Regions from separate parts of the Clostridium ljungdahlii DSM 13528 genome, predicted to be linked through region 1. Evidence: riboswitches for the same ligand, from Rfam matches in the RefSeq annotation. Region 1 holds a riboswitch; each other region holds the start of a gene.
What was found. A riboswitch is a leader RNA that binds a small molecule or an ion and turns the genes downstream of it on or off. The one in region 1 is predicted to bind thiamine pyrophosphate.
Positions count from the first base shown of each region.

Region 2: another riboswitch for thiamine pyrophosphate. It lies ahead of thiW (energy coupling factor transporter S component ThiW); the one in region 1 lies ahead of thiD (bifunctional hydroxymethylpyrimidine kinase/phosphomethylpyrimidine kinase).
Region 3: another riboswitch for thiamine pyrophosphate. It lies ahead of CLJU_RS04330 (TatD family hydrolase); the one in region 1 lies ahead of thiD (bifunctional hydroxymethylpyrimidine kinase/phosphomethylpyrimidine kinase).
Region 4: another riboswitch for thiamine pyrophosphate. It lies ahead of tenA (thiaminase II); the one in region 1 lies ahead of thiD (bifunctional hydroxymethylpyrimidine kinase/phosphomethylpyrimidine kinase).

Region 1 covers NC_014328.1:3,608,139-3,611,352, reverse strand. The annotation lists gene thiM (hydroxyethylthiazole kinase) at 1-331, opposite strand, end outside; gene thiD (bifunctional hydroxymethylpyrimidine kinase/phosphomethylpyrimidine kinase) at 362-1,165, opposite strand; TPP riboswitch at 1,294-1,395, opposite strand; gene CLJU_RS16280 (universal stress protein) at 1,618-2,031, shown strand; gene splB (spore photoproduct lyase) at 2,243-3,214, shown strand, end outside.
Region 2 covers NC_014328.1:3,820,798-3,824,011, forward strand. The annotation lists gene CLJU_RS17260 (MFS transporter) at 1-698, shown strand, start outside; gene CLJU_RS17265 (GNAT family N-acetyltransferase) at 834-1,271, shown strand; TPP riboswitch at 1,315-1,420, shown strand; gene thiW (energy coupling factor transporter S component ThiW) at 1,713-2,282, shown strand; gene thiM (hydroxyethylthiazole kinase) at 2,260-3,057, shown strand; gene CLJU_RS21460 (MerR family transcriptional regulator) at 3,105-3,214, opposite strand, start outside.
Region 3 covers NC_014328.1:968,414-971,627, reverse strand. The annotation lists gene CLJU_RS04335 (ABC transporter permease) at 1-388, opposite strand, end outside; gene CLJU_RS04330 (TatD family hydrolase) at 406-1,140, opposite strand; TPP riboswitch at 1,204-1,305, opposite strand; gene CLJU_RS04325 (LTA synthase family protein) at 1,364-3,214, opposite strand.
Region 4 covers NC_014328.1:2,816,454-2,819,667, forward strand. The annotation lists gene CLJU_RS12515 (ABC transporter ATP-binding protein) at 1-690, opposite strand, end outside; gene tenA (thiaminase II) at 695-1,354, opposite strand; TPP riboswitch at 1,445-1,552, opposite strand; gene CLJU_RS12525 (TspO/MBR family protein) at 2,019-2,519, opposite strand; gene CLJU_RS12530 (LysR family transcriptional regulator) at 2,676-3,214, shown strand, end outside.

The DNA of each region.
Region 1 (3,214 bases):
TAACTTGAGCTTTCCTTGGTATAGCAGCACAAGCTACAGGGTCAAGTATTACAGGTATATTGTGGATTTTTGCAGAGGTACTTGCTAGGATTACTGCAGCTTCCTGTTCTTTTGTGAGGGTTCCTAAATTTATATATAGGGCAGAAGATATTTTTACAAAATCAAAAACTTCATCATAAGCTTCACACATGGCAGGAGAAGCTCCATAAGATAATAGAATGTTTGCACAGTCATTTATAGTGACACTGTTTGTAATACAATCTACAAGAGGTACTTTATTTCTTACCTGTGTTAATACTTTTGACACACTGTCTAAGTTTAAATTATCCATTTTTCATACTCCTTTATATTAGAAATCTGTTTATTTGAAATCTACATCAGCTTTTTTATATAATTCAATGAAATGTCCCACGGGACCAACGCCACTTCCTATGGAAAAGGAATTTTCTATAGCCTTAGTTATATATTGCTTTGCAAGATATACGGATTTGTCAGTACTTTCACCTTTAGCCAAGAAGGAGGCTATGGCAGAAGATAAGGTACATCCTGTTCCATGAGTGTTTTTAGTATCTATTCTATGACCGTCTATGTTTAATATTTTGTTTTCATAAAGAAGAACGTCGTTGGCATCATTGCATCTGTGGCCTCCTTTTACAAGCACGTTTTTAGCACCTAGCTCTTTTATGCTAAAAGCTGCTTTTTCCATGTCGCTGCTACTTTTTATTTTCATTTCTGTCAGAACTTCAGCTTCTGGAATATTTGGAGTTACGACGTCTGCAATGCTTGTCAGATCTTTTATAGCTGTTTGTGCTTCAGGTTTTAAGAGAAAGTAACCACTTTTTGATACCATTACAGGATCAATTACTATGTTTTTAGTTTTGTATTCTATTAAAAGCCTCTTTATTACAGATATGGTTTTGCTGTTTGAAACCATACCAATTTTTACTGCATCTACTTGTATGTCATCAAATATAGATCTTATTTGTGCTTCTACAATTTCAGGAGTTACATCCATTACGTCCTGTACTCCTATGCTATTTTGAGCTGTAACAGCAGTTATGACACTCATACCATATACGCCAAGGGCACTCATAGTTTTTAAATCAGCTTGTATACCAGCTCCACCACAGCTGTCAGAACCTGCAATTGTTAATACCTTTTTCATTTTTACCCCCCTAATTTAGTAACTTTAAAATTAATATCAATTGAATTTTACTTAGTGGGAGTATTACAGTAGGCAGCCATCAGGTCAAAATAAAAGGTATATGCAGAAAAGCATATACCTTTAAAATCAAAAATATGTAAGTTGCTTCCCTACGCCAGTTTTATCTGGATCAGGTTCAAAGGGTTAGAGAAAGATCTCTTCTCAGCCTTGCAGCACCCCCACAAAAGTATTAAGTTTTATACATTAATTTTACTACAGTGATAAAAATTTGCAATATGAAATTTTAATATTTACTTCATTGACTAAGTCTCCCCATATGTACATAAATGGAATGTGGGAGGGTGTTAGCAATAGCAGCCAAATAAAAGTTTTTGCAGTACGTGTGATATAATGGCATTAATTGAAGATTTTTGTTACAAAACAAATTAATAAAAATGATAGGATGTGTTGATATGGAAAAGAAAAGAATTTTAGTCCCATTAGATGAAACAGAGAGAAGTATGCATTCACTTGACTGTTTAAAAAAATTGTTTTCCAGAGATGAAGTACAGTTAACTCTTATGTATGTATCTGAAATAGTTATAGTAAATGAAACGGGTGTATCAAATAGCATGGTAGATATGGCAAGGAAAAAAGGTGAAAACATCTTAGATAGAGCTGAAAGAAAGATTCAAGAATATAAACCTGAAAAATATTGTGTTTTTGGACGTGTAGCAGATGAAATACTGAAAAAGGCAAATTGTGATGAATTTGATATGATAATTATGACTAAATCTAATAAAAAGGGTTTGGCTAGAATGATCGGATCTGTAACAAGTAAAGTATTAAAAAATTCACAGGTTTTAGTTATGATTGTTCCAGAATAAAAATGGTTTAAAATAGCCATAATGTTGTACAAGCATTATGGCTATTTTTATCTGCATATTAAAATATTTGTCTGGGACTTGGAATTATAGATGATTTTATTTAGAATATTTTTATTGATTTTTTCACATACTTTAATGAGCATCCTATGAATTGCTTGAGGTATAAGTTGAGTTTTGTTTAGAAACTCTATATCAGGAAGGTGTGTAATTAATGTTTGTTCCACATAGAGTTATTTTTGAAAAAGGTACCCTAGAATATTCTCTGGGAAATGAGATATATAATAGATTTAAAAATGATGACAAGGTTGAGATAATAAAATTGTCTTCAAATAGAATTATGTCAGCTGTGCCAGGAAAAGATATATATGAAAAGTACAGGGAAGGTAAAAAAACTTTAGTTGTGGGTGTAAAAAAAAGCTTGAAATTTCAAAGTTGTAAGCCTTCGGCACATTATCAAATGCCCTTAGTTAGTGGATGTATTGGACAGTGTGAGTACTGCTATTTAAATACACAATTAGGGGAAAAACCTTTTGTGAGAGTTCATGTCAATGTTGATGACATCTTAAAACAGGCTCAAAAATATATAGATGAAAGAAATCCTGAAATAACTGTATTTGAAGGTGCTGCAACCTCCGATCCAGTTCCTGTGGAGCCTTATACCAATTCACTTAAAAAGAGTATAGAATACTTTGGAGATCAAAAGCTTGCAAGATTTAGATTCGTAACAAAGTACAATGATATAGATGGATTTTTAAACATAAATCATAATGGTCATACGGAAATAAGATTTAGTTTAAATACAGATAAGATAATAAAACAATATGAGCATTATACAGCTTCAATAGAAAAAAGAATAGAATCTGCTTTTAAACTTGCTGAAGCAGGTTACCCTATAGGTTTTATAATAGCACCTGTATTCATATATGAAAATTGGAAGCAGGAATATGAAAAAGTTTTAGACATGTTATATGATAGAATGCCTAAAAATTTAAAGAATCCTATTGGATTTGAAGTCATATCGCATAGATATACAACTAAAGCTAAAAATATCATACTACAGGTATTTCCTAAAACGACGCTGCCAATGGAGGATAGTGAAAGAAAATTCAAGTATGGTCAATTTGGATACGGTAAATTTTTGTACACGAAAGAGCAAGTGGAAGAAATTAAAACCTTTTTTGAA
Region 2 (3,214 bases), 210 kb from region 1:
CTCTCATACAAATGAAAATTTTTAAGAACAACGTATTTTCTTTAAGCTTATTTTGTGCATTTATATCATTTGTTTGTCTAAATGCTTCAATAATTATAATACCTTTTTATCTTCAAGATGCAATGAAACTAAACTCTAGTATAACAGGTCTTATAATGATGATACAGCCACTGGTCATGGCTGTGATTTCTCCGTTTTCAGGAAACTTGTCAGACAAAATAGGATCTAAGCTTTTAAGTTTTTTAGGACTTTTGCTTATGAGTATAAGTTTTATATTTCTATCATTTTTAAATCAATATTCTTCTATCACAAAGATTATAATTTATATTGTGGTATTAGGTTTAGGACAATCCTTGTTTCAACCTTCAAATAATTCACTCATAATGTCAACAGTTCCTAAAAATGAACTAGGAATAGCTGGCAGTGTCAATTCTCTTGTGAGGAACTTAGGACAAATTATAGGAATTATACTTTCCACAAGCCTCCTATATAGTTTTATGAGCATTAAGATAGGTTATCGTATAACAGACTATGTTACAGGAAGAGATGATATTTTCGTATATGGGATGAAATATGTATATATTGTTCTAACTATTGTATGTGCCTTCGGAGCACTGCTCACTGCTTTTAGAATGCATAATAAGAAAAGCATACAAACAAATCAGTCACCTGCAGATATACATGGCAAAAATTTCTAAAAGTTATCTCTTATATAAGATATTATTTCAAAGCATTTTAAACAATATTTACAGCAGTAAAAGCAATAAAAAATGTAAAATTCTAAACTATAATGTGATGTGAACTTAGAATTAGAAAAGGGAAGTGAAATAAATTTGGTTACTATAACTAGAATAACATATGATGATTTAAATGACTTATCAAATTTATATGAGGAACTTTTAGGTAAAAAAACAAATTTGCAAAAATTCAAGGATAAGTTTACATTAATTAATTCAAACAAAAACTATATATTAATTGGAGCAAAAGATAGTGATAATACTTTAGTTGGCTCATTATTAGGTATTATTTGCCAGGACCTTGGCGGCGAATGTAAGCCCTTTATGGTCGTTGAAAATGTAATTGTAAAAAATAATTGTAGACGAATGGGAATCGGAAAGACTCTAATGACTTTTATTGAAAGCTTTGCCAGGAAAAAAGACTGCTATTTTACCATGTTAGTATCAGCTTTCAAGAGAAAAGACGCTCATAAATTTTATGAATCAATTGGATATAACAATGATGTGGTTAAAGGATTTAAAAAGTATCTATAATAGAATAAAAAAAATTTGCATACATGGAAGACATATGGTATGATTTTCATAAAAAGGGAGCATGCTTAAGCATGCTGAGAGGAAGTATATGCTTCGACCTATAACTTGATTCGGATAATGCCGACGTAAGGAAATATTTAATTTATGCTGTTTTTGTATGTTTTATGAGTGTAGATGGAATGTGCCTTACAAGGTATGTTCCATTTTTTATATTTAAAAAGCAGTGGGGGAGCGCCCGGGGCTTTATAATAAAAATACAACTAAATAGCGAGGGAACTTGTGTTTCAAGGTGAGAGGAAGCTTTTGAGCTTCGACCGACCAATATGATTTGTCATATAGGGAATTGCTATTTGGTTACTCTAAAATTATGCCTACAATAATGATGTTTATTTCCTATGTGATAAATTTAGAAAATAAATATTATTATGGAGGTACTTTATTATGGAAAGAAACTCAAAACTATTAAAAAAACTTATGCTGGCAATGATGGTGGCAATGGGAGTTGTCATTTCGCCAATTCTTCGTATAGAAGGAATGTGTCCTATGTCTTCTGTTATAAATATTACATGTGCAGTTTTTTTTGGACCTTGGTATGCGCTGCTTTGTGCTGTTTGTATTGGAATTATAAGAATGTTTCTTATGGGAATTCCACCTTTAGCTTTGACAGGTGCTGTTTTCGGAGCTTTTTTAGCAGGATTTTTATATAGAATATCTAAGAATACTTTGATTTTTGCAGTTTTAGGTGAAGTTATCGGAACAGGTATTATAGGCGCTGTTGTCTCATCGCCTATTATGACATATTTCTGGGGCAAAAAAGGCCTTTCACTTATGTTTTATATTCCTTTATTCTTTACTGCTACAATTATTGGTGGAACAATTGCCTTTATTTTTTTAGGAACATTAAGCAAAAATGGAATGCTTATAAAGATTCAGAAAGACTTGGGGGTAAAAGTCTATGACAAATCAACAGACACTGATAAACAACCTATTGCAAATAAAACGCAATGTTAAAATAAAAAAACCTCTTATTCATTATATTACAAATCCAATTTCAATAAATGATTGTGCAAATGCAATGCTTGCTATTGGGGCAAAACCTATTATGGCCGAGCATCCTCTAGAAGTTTCTGAAATTACATCTGCTTCTAACGCACTTGGAGTTAACCTTGGAAATATAACCGATGTTAGAATGAAATCCATGTTGATTTCAGGCAAAACGGCTTTTAAAGAAAGAATTCCCCAAGTAATTGATCTTGTTGGTGTTGGCTGCAGTAAATTGAGGTTTAATTATGCAAAGAAATTTATTTCTCAGTGTCATCCAGACGTCATCAAAGGTAATTTATCTGAAATAAGAGCACTTTGTGGTATAGAAAGCAATGCAAAAGGAATAGATGCAGGGGAATGTGATAAGATAACAGAGGATAACTTTGATGAAAATATAGAAATTGTAAAAAAACTATCCCTTAGAACAAATTCTGTTATTGCAGCTACTGGTGCAGTAGATGTAATAACTAACGGCAGCAAAACATATTTAATAAAAAACGGTTGTGAAATGCTTTCAATGGTAACAGGTACAGGGTGTATGGTTACTGCACTTATAGCAAGTTATATTTCTTCCTTAGATATATTTGGTGCTACTATTTTAGCTGTATCACTTATGGGAATATGCGGAGAACTTTCTCATCATGTTACCGGTATAGGAAGTTTTAGAACTAATCTTATAGATAACTTATTTACAATTTCTGATAACACTATAATAAATAAAATAAAGTGTGAATTAAAATAAAAAAGCTTTAATAATTGGGTAACATACCTAAACCAAGTACGTTATCCCTATTCTACCGGCATATAGTTATAAACAGCTGACTCCCTGGTATCTTTACAATCACTGCTGTATAACGTCAGCACAGGAAACTCAACAATTTTATGCGCCTGGGAAATGA
Region 3 (3,214 bases), 2.0 Mb from region 1:
TTACCACTACTATTATTTTAGGAAGTACCCCAAACCCAAACCATATTATAAACAAAGGTGCAATTGCTATAGTTGGAATAGTTTGAGATATTAGTAAAATAGGATATATTGACTTTCTCACAATTTCAAAACTATCCATTATTATAGCTAATATAAAGGAAAATATTATAGATATAAAAAAACCTATAAAAGACTCGTACAATGTGGTTCCCGTATTTTCCATTATATTTTGAAAATCTGATACAAGAGTTTTTAAAATATCCAGCGGAGAAGGAATAATATACTGAGGAACATGGGCTAAGTTTATTGTTAACTGCCATATAATCACAACTATTATTATTGTAGCTATAGGATATATTTTACTTTGAATGTTTTTTGTTTTTTCCATATATAAGCACCTTCAGTCTATAATTTTAATTTATTAAAATTGTCATAAATTTTTTCTCTAACTTCTTCAAACTGGAGATTCTTTATTAAAGAAATTTTTCTTACAATATTTATAACTTCAGATGGATATCCATATTTTTTATTTATCCATTCAAGTGAATTAGGGCCATCAGTTTCTGTTAAAATTCTGCCTAGAGGAAGAATTTTTACTATCTCATCTGTAAGTTTAGAATATCCTATATCAACACTTATTGTAAAATAGCACCCATACTCCAAAAGCTTTTTCAATATATTCAAATCTCCACTATACCAATGAATTATAGGTGTTCTTAAATCATATTTTCTTATGTAATCCAATACCTCCTTTTCTGCTCCTTTAGTATGAATATTTGTTATTTTGTCATATTTCTTAGCTTTACCTAAAAAGTATTCAAATACTAGATTCATATAAGGATATTTTTCTTTCTCCAAAACCCAATAGTAGTCAAGTCCTATTTCTCCAATAATTTTACATTCCTTTACATAATCATCGAACTTATCTAAATCCTTGTAGTTTTTATGCGCCTCCCAGGGATGTATTCCAAAACATGGAGTTATATTTTTATTATATTCACTTAATTTTTTTGTAAATATATAACTCTCTAAATCCATAGAACATCCCAAAGTTTTGATATTACTGTGATTTATACTATCAATTGCATTACTTAAATTGTCTTTATAAAAATCCATATGATTATGCGCATCTACAAACATTTTATTCTCTCCCTATACTTTAACAAAAATAAAAAGCACTATTATAAAAACAGTGCTTTGAATCCAATATTAAAGTAGCTTTCCTACGTCGGCGTTACCCGAATCAGGTTCAAAGGGTTAAAGTTTTCACTTTTCTCAGCACAAATGGCACCCCTGGCACTATAAATAATTTTAGATTAATTACATTTTTATACTAACACTTATCCAAATAAATGTAAATATATTATTTGTTCTTGTCCAAATTTAGTTTTTTAATTAAATTATGTCTCAAAATATAATCTGAATAACCAAGCTGATTCAATATGTAATCTTCTTCTTTTTCAAGTTTATCACTTTTAGAAATTTTATTTCCCGTATTTACATCATAATAAATATCATCTTGTGAAGAATAATAACAATCTTTATCTATAAAAGAACCATTTCTAAATGTAACTCTTTCGCTCTCAGGATTAAAGAGGTCTTTACCAAGCATGTCTTCTTCCTTAAGTTTAAATAAATTGCATACCGTAGGATATATGTCCATCTGACCCCCATAAACATGGTTTACTCCTTTCACAGATTCATCAGGGAAATGAATAAACATAGGAACCTTTTGAAGCTTTTCCCACTCTAAATCAGATTTGGAACCCGTCTTCAAAAAGTTAAAAAGCTGATCTTGTTTATCTTTAGGTATTGCATAATGATCTCCATATAGTACAACTATTGAATTTTTTAAAGTACCATTTTTGTCTAGTTCATCTAAGAACATTCCAAGCTGTTCATCTGTATAATGTATTGCCTTCATGTAATTTCCAATAAGACTTCCTTTATAATCTCCTACATCAAAGTCCCCATATTTATTTACATCATCATAAGGGAAATGACTTGTTAGAGTTATTAAAAAAGCATAGTATGGGCTTTTCATATTTTTTAACTTCTCCACAGATTGAGTTAAAAAAGATTTATCACTTAAACCAAGTCCTATAGACTCATTTTGCTTATAACTTTTTTCGCCATAAAAATTATCAAAACCAAATTTTCTATACATTACATTTCTATTCCAAAAGCTTTCCCTGAATCCGTGTAAAGCTGCAGTGTAATAACCTTTATTCTTAAAATTTTTCGGCATTGCATTGTATTCATTGCCAGAGTAAAGCAAATAAGCTGCACCTGCTGATGCAGGATAAAGTGAATTGTTTGTCATAAATTCCGCATCAGAAGTTCCTCCAGCTGCCACCTGATAGTAAAAATTATCAAAATATTCCGAACGCGATATCCATCTATTTAAATTCGGGGTTATCTCCTTTCCATTTACAGAAGAATTTATAACAAATCCTTGAAGTGCTTCTACCTGTATCATTATCAAGTTTTTACCTTGTCCGATTCCATTTAAATTTTCATGACTGGACTTGCTTTTATCTATAAAATACTCTATAGCCTGAAACTTGTCCTTAGACACGGGAGTTAGTCTATTTATATTAGCAAAAACACAATTATAAATATCCAGGCAGTGATAATTTACTGTACCCAATTTTTTTGCTATATACACTTTATTATACATAGTTGTAAGAAGTCTTGGTTGTTCTTTTGATAAAGCATAAAAGCTTTTGAAATCAATAAAAATACCTACTAAAATAAATACTAAAAACATTGATACTCTAACTTTTGTAGAAAGCTTCCTATTTTGGCTTGTCAAATACCTATTTATAAAAGGAATTATAAATACAATATCAAAAAGATATAAAAAATCTTTAAAGTCCAGTAAATTAGCCACGCTAGATTTTACTGCATTTAATTGAAATCCGCTTATCAAGACAGATACAGATATGATATCTTTAAAATATTTATAATAGATTAGGTCACTAACTATGAATATACTTATAATGCAATTACATATATACAAAAATCTAGCACGACCTCTGGTTTTAAAAATGCAGGCAATGGATACCAATACAAATACTGAAGCTAATGCTGGAATAAATGAGCTTTTAAATGAACTCATATGTTTTCCATATACTAATATTTTAAACATTACTACAGTTACAAAAAAAATTACATCTATAAAATTTGTAAAAAAAGACTTAATTTTATCCAT
Region 4 (3,214 bases), 790 kb from region 1:
TGTGTCTATCATACTTCTAGTCCTTGGATAGTTGAGAGGCACTTTTATTTCTTTAAATTTTCTTATTGGGCTTTCAGATGTAACAAATATCTTAGTTGATAAAAAAAGAGCTTCTTCTACATCATGGGTTATAAATAATATAGTTTTATCTAAAGCTAGCCATTTATCAATGATCCATTCCTGCATAGAAACTCTTGTTATAGCATCCAATGCACTAAAAGGTTCATCCAAAAGCAGCACTTCTGCTCCCGTAAGGAGAGTTCTTGCAAAAGACGCCCTCTGCCGCATACCTCCTGATAAATCCTTCGGGTATTTATTTTTATATTTTTCAAGTCCAAAATCCTTTAACATTTTTTCTGCTTGAACCTGTGCCTCTTTCAAATTTTCACCTTTAACTTCAAGAGGAAGATATACATTTTGAAGTATAGTTCGCCAGGGTATAAGAAGATCATTTTGCGGCATGTATCCTATGTAACCTTTTAAATCATTTATATTTTTATCTTTTAAAATTATATCTCCTTCAAAAGCCTTTTCCAGCTTACAAATAAGTCTAAGTACAGTACTTTTCCCACATCCGCTAGGACCTACTATACTTATAAATTCCCCTTTGTCCACATTAAAATTGAGATTTTTTATAATGAAATCAGGATCTTCCTCATATTTGAAGCTTACATTTTTAAATTCCAGCATGATTTCACATCCCCTTGTTATAAGCCATGTCCCAGAACATACATTCATACTTGCTTGTATTTATAAATATTTCCTTTAACCTGTTAAATTTCTTTTCCGATATATTTTCCGTCAAATAATCTAACAAATCTATCACCCACTTAGTCTCCTTTTCATAATCACTAGATATATATCCTTTTATCCACTGTCCGTAAAACTCGTTGTCCAGTGACCCCTCTATTTTACTCAACTTTTTACCAATTAAATAATAACTCCACATACAAGCTAAAAGAGAAGTAGTTAAATCCATTAAATCTCCCATTTGAGATACAGACAGCATATAACTTGTATACGAAATATTTTCAATAGAAGCTTTAACATTTTCTATTTCCTCTTTTTTAATACCAATTTTTTTCATATAATGCCTATGAATATTCATTTCTCCATTTAATATATTGTCCACCATCTTTGAGAACCCCTGCATTATACTTTCTTCACTGGCTTTTACCACCCCTAATGCATACACTTTTGCATAATCAAAAAGATATATGTAATCCTGAATCATATAAAATTTGAATCTATCTATTTCTAAGTTTCCCTCTCCTATTCCCTTTACAAATGGATGTTCATAGTAAGAATTCCATATGTCTTTTACGCTTTCGTATAATTTCATAGATGTTTTCATAATAAGTTTCTCCTTTTTCATCTGACATACACATTATTAATTAAAATAAAAGGTACAAACCTCTTAGGAAGTTTGTACCTTTTATTTATCAACTACATAAAAACCTCTTCCTACGCTGGCATTAACCAGATCAGGTATAGGGTCTAAGAATTATATTCTTACTCTCAGCCGGTAACACCAGCCCCCCTGGGATATTAAATCTATTTAATTTTTACATTATATATACAATTTTTATATTACTACAATAACAAAAATTGGTCAACATGCTAAAGAGTCTCAAATTTAAACACATGTTATATTATAGCAAAGTTTAATCCTTTTATCTGATGGCTACCTACTGTAACACTCCCACTTTTATCAAAGTGGGAGATAACAGTAGCTACGCCCCTAGATAATTCATCTAAACTTAGTGGGAGAAACAAAACTCTAAAGAGAAAGCGACTATCATCAAATCAAAGATTTGGGATATCTGCTTGCACACAGCGAAAGCGACTATCACCAAATCAAAGATTTGGGATATCTGCTTTTCCCACTAAGTAAGATTCATTGATACATATCTTTAAAAACAAAAATCCACTTCTGAACGTAAAATAATTAATTTTAACATTCAAGAGTGAATATATAAAATATTAAATATTTTCAAAGTAATACCTAATTATATATGTCATTTATTTAGCATCCATATTGCATAATTTAATATACCTGCAAATGACACCCAAAGTATGTATGGTATCATTAAATAAGCTGCTGTTTTATCAATTTTACTGAACTCAAAAGTCGTCATTAAAATAAATACTAACAAAATCATCAATTCTAGAAAAGCTAAACCATATAACTGAAATCTAAAAAATATAATTGTCCACATAAAATTTAATGCCAATTGAATAACATACAGCACCAGTGCTCTCTTAACATCTTCTCCTTGCTTTCCTCTAATCCATATTCTATATGCAGCTGTACCCATAAGAAAAAATAAAATAATCCACACTATAGGGAATATCCAACCAGGTGGTGAAAACACAGGTTTAACAAGCTGACTGTACATTTCTTGATTAGACATTCCTAAAAAAGCACTAATAGCTCCGACTCCTTCTGCAATTATAATACTTATAATAAGTTTTCCAATATGTTTTTCTCCATTTACCTTAAATATATTACAAAACATAAATTCACCTCCTACTGCTATTATATTTTAAAGAAAAGACTTTTATTCTGAAAAATATAATAGCTATTAAGTGAAAGAATCCTATGTGAAAATGATACTTGTAATCAATTTCAAGTTATTATATAATTAATTAAAAAGCAGAATAGGTGAGGTAAAATGACAGAAGAACAATTAAAATATTTTATAACTGTAGTAGATACTGGCAGTTATATGGAAACTGCCTTAGAGCTAAATATTACTCAATCTTCTGTTAGTAAACAAATACAAGCATTAGAACATGAATTAGGTGTTCAACTCTTTAATCGTAAACATAGACGTGTAAAATTAACAATTGAAGGAAAACGATTATTACCTCAAGCTAGGCACACATTAGACGAGATTTATCGTTTAGAATATATGTCCAAAAAACTACAACCTGGATATAAAGATAAAATAACAGTACTTTCTTTACCTATTATTGGTAACTTTCATTTGTATATTCCAATGAGTCGCTTTGAATTAGAGAATCCTTCTTTTCTAATCAATTTAGTAGAACTAGAAGAACCACGACTATTTCATAGATTGCAAAATAATAGTTTTGATATAGCACTAACTTATTGGTATGGAGAAAATCTAGATAATAGTAAAACTCTTTTCATTCCTGCTGCTGAAGATGAAATTGTTTTAGCTGTTCACAAAGATACTCCTTTAGCAAA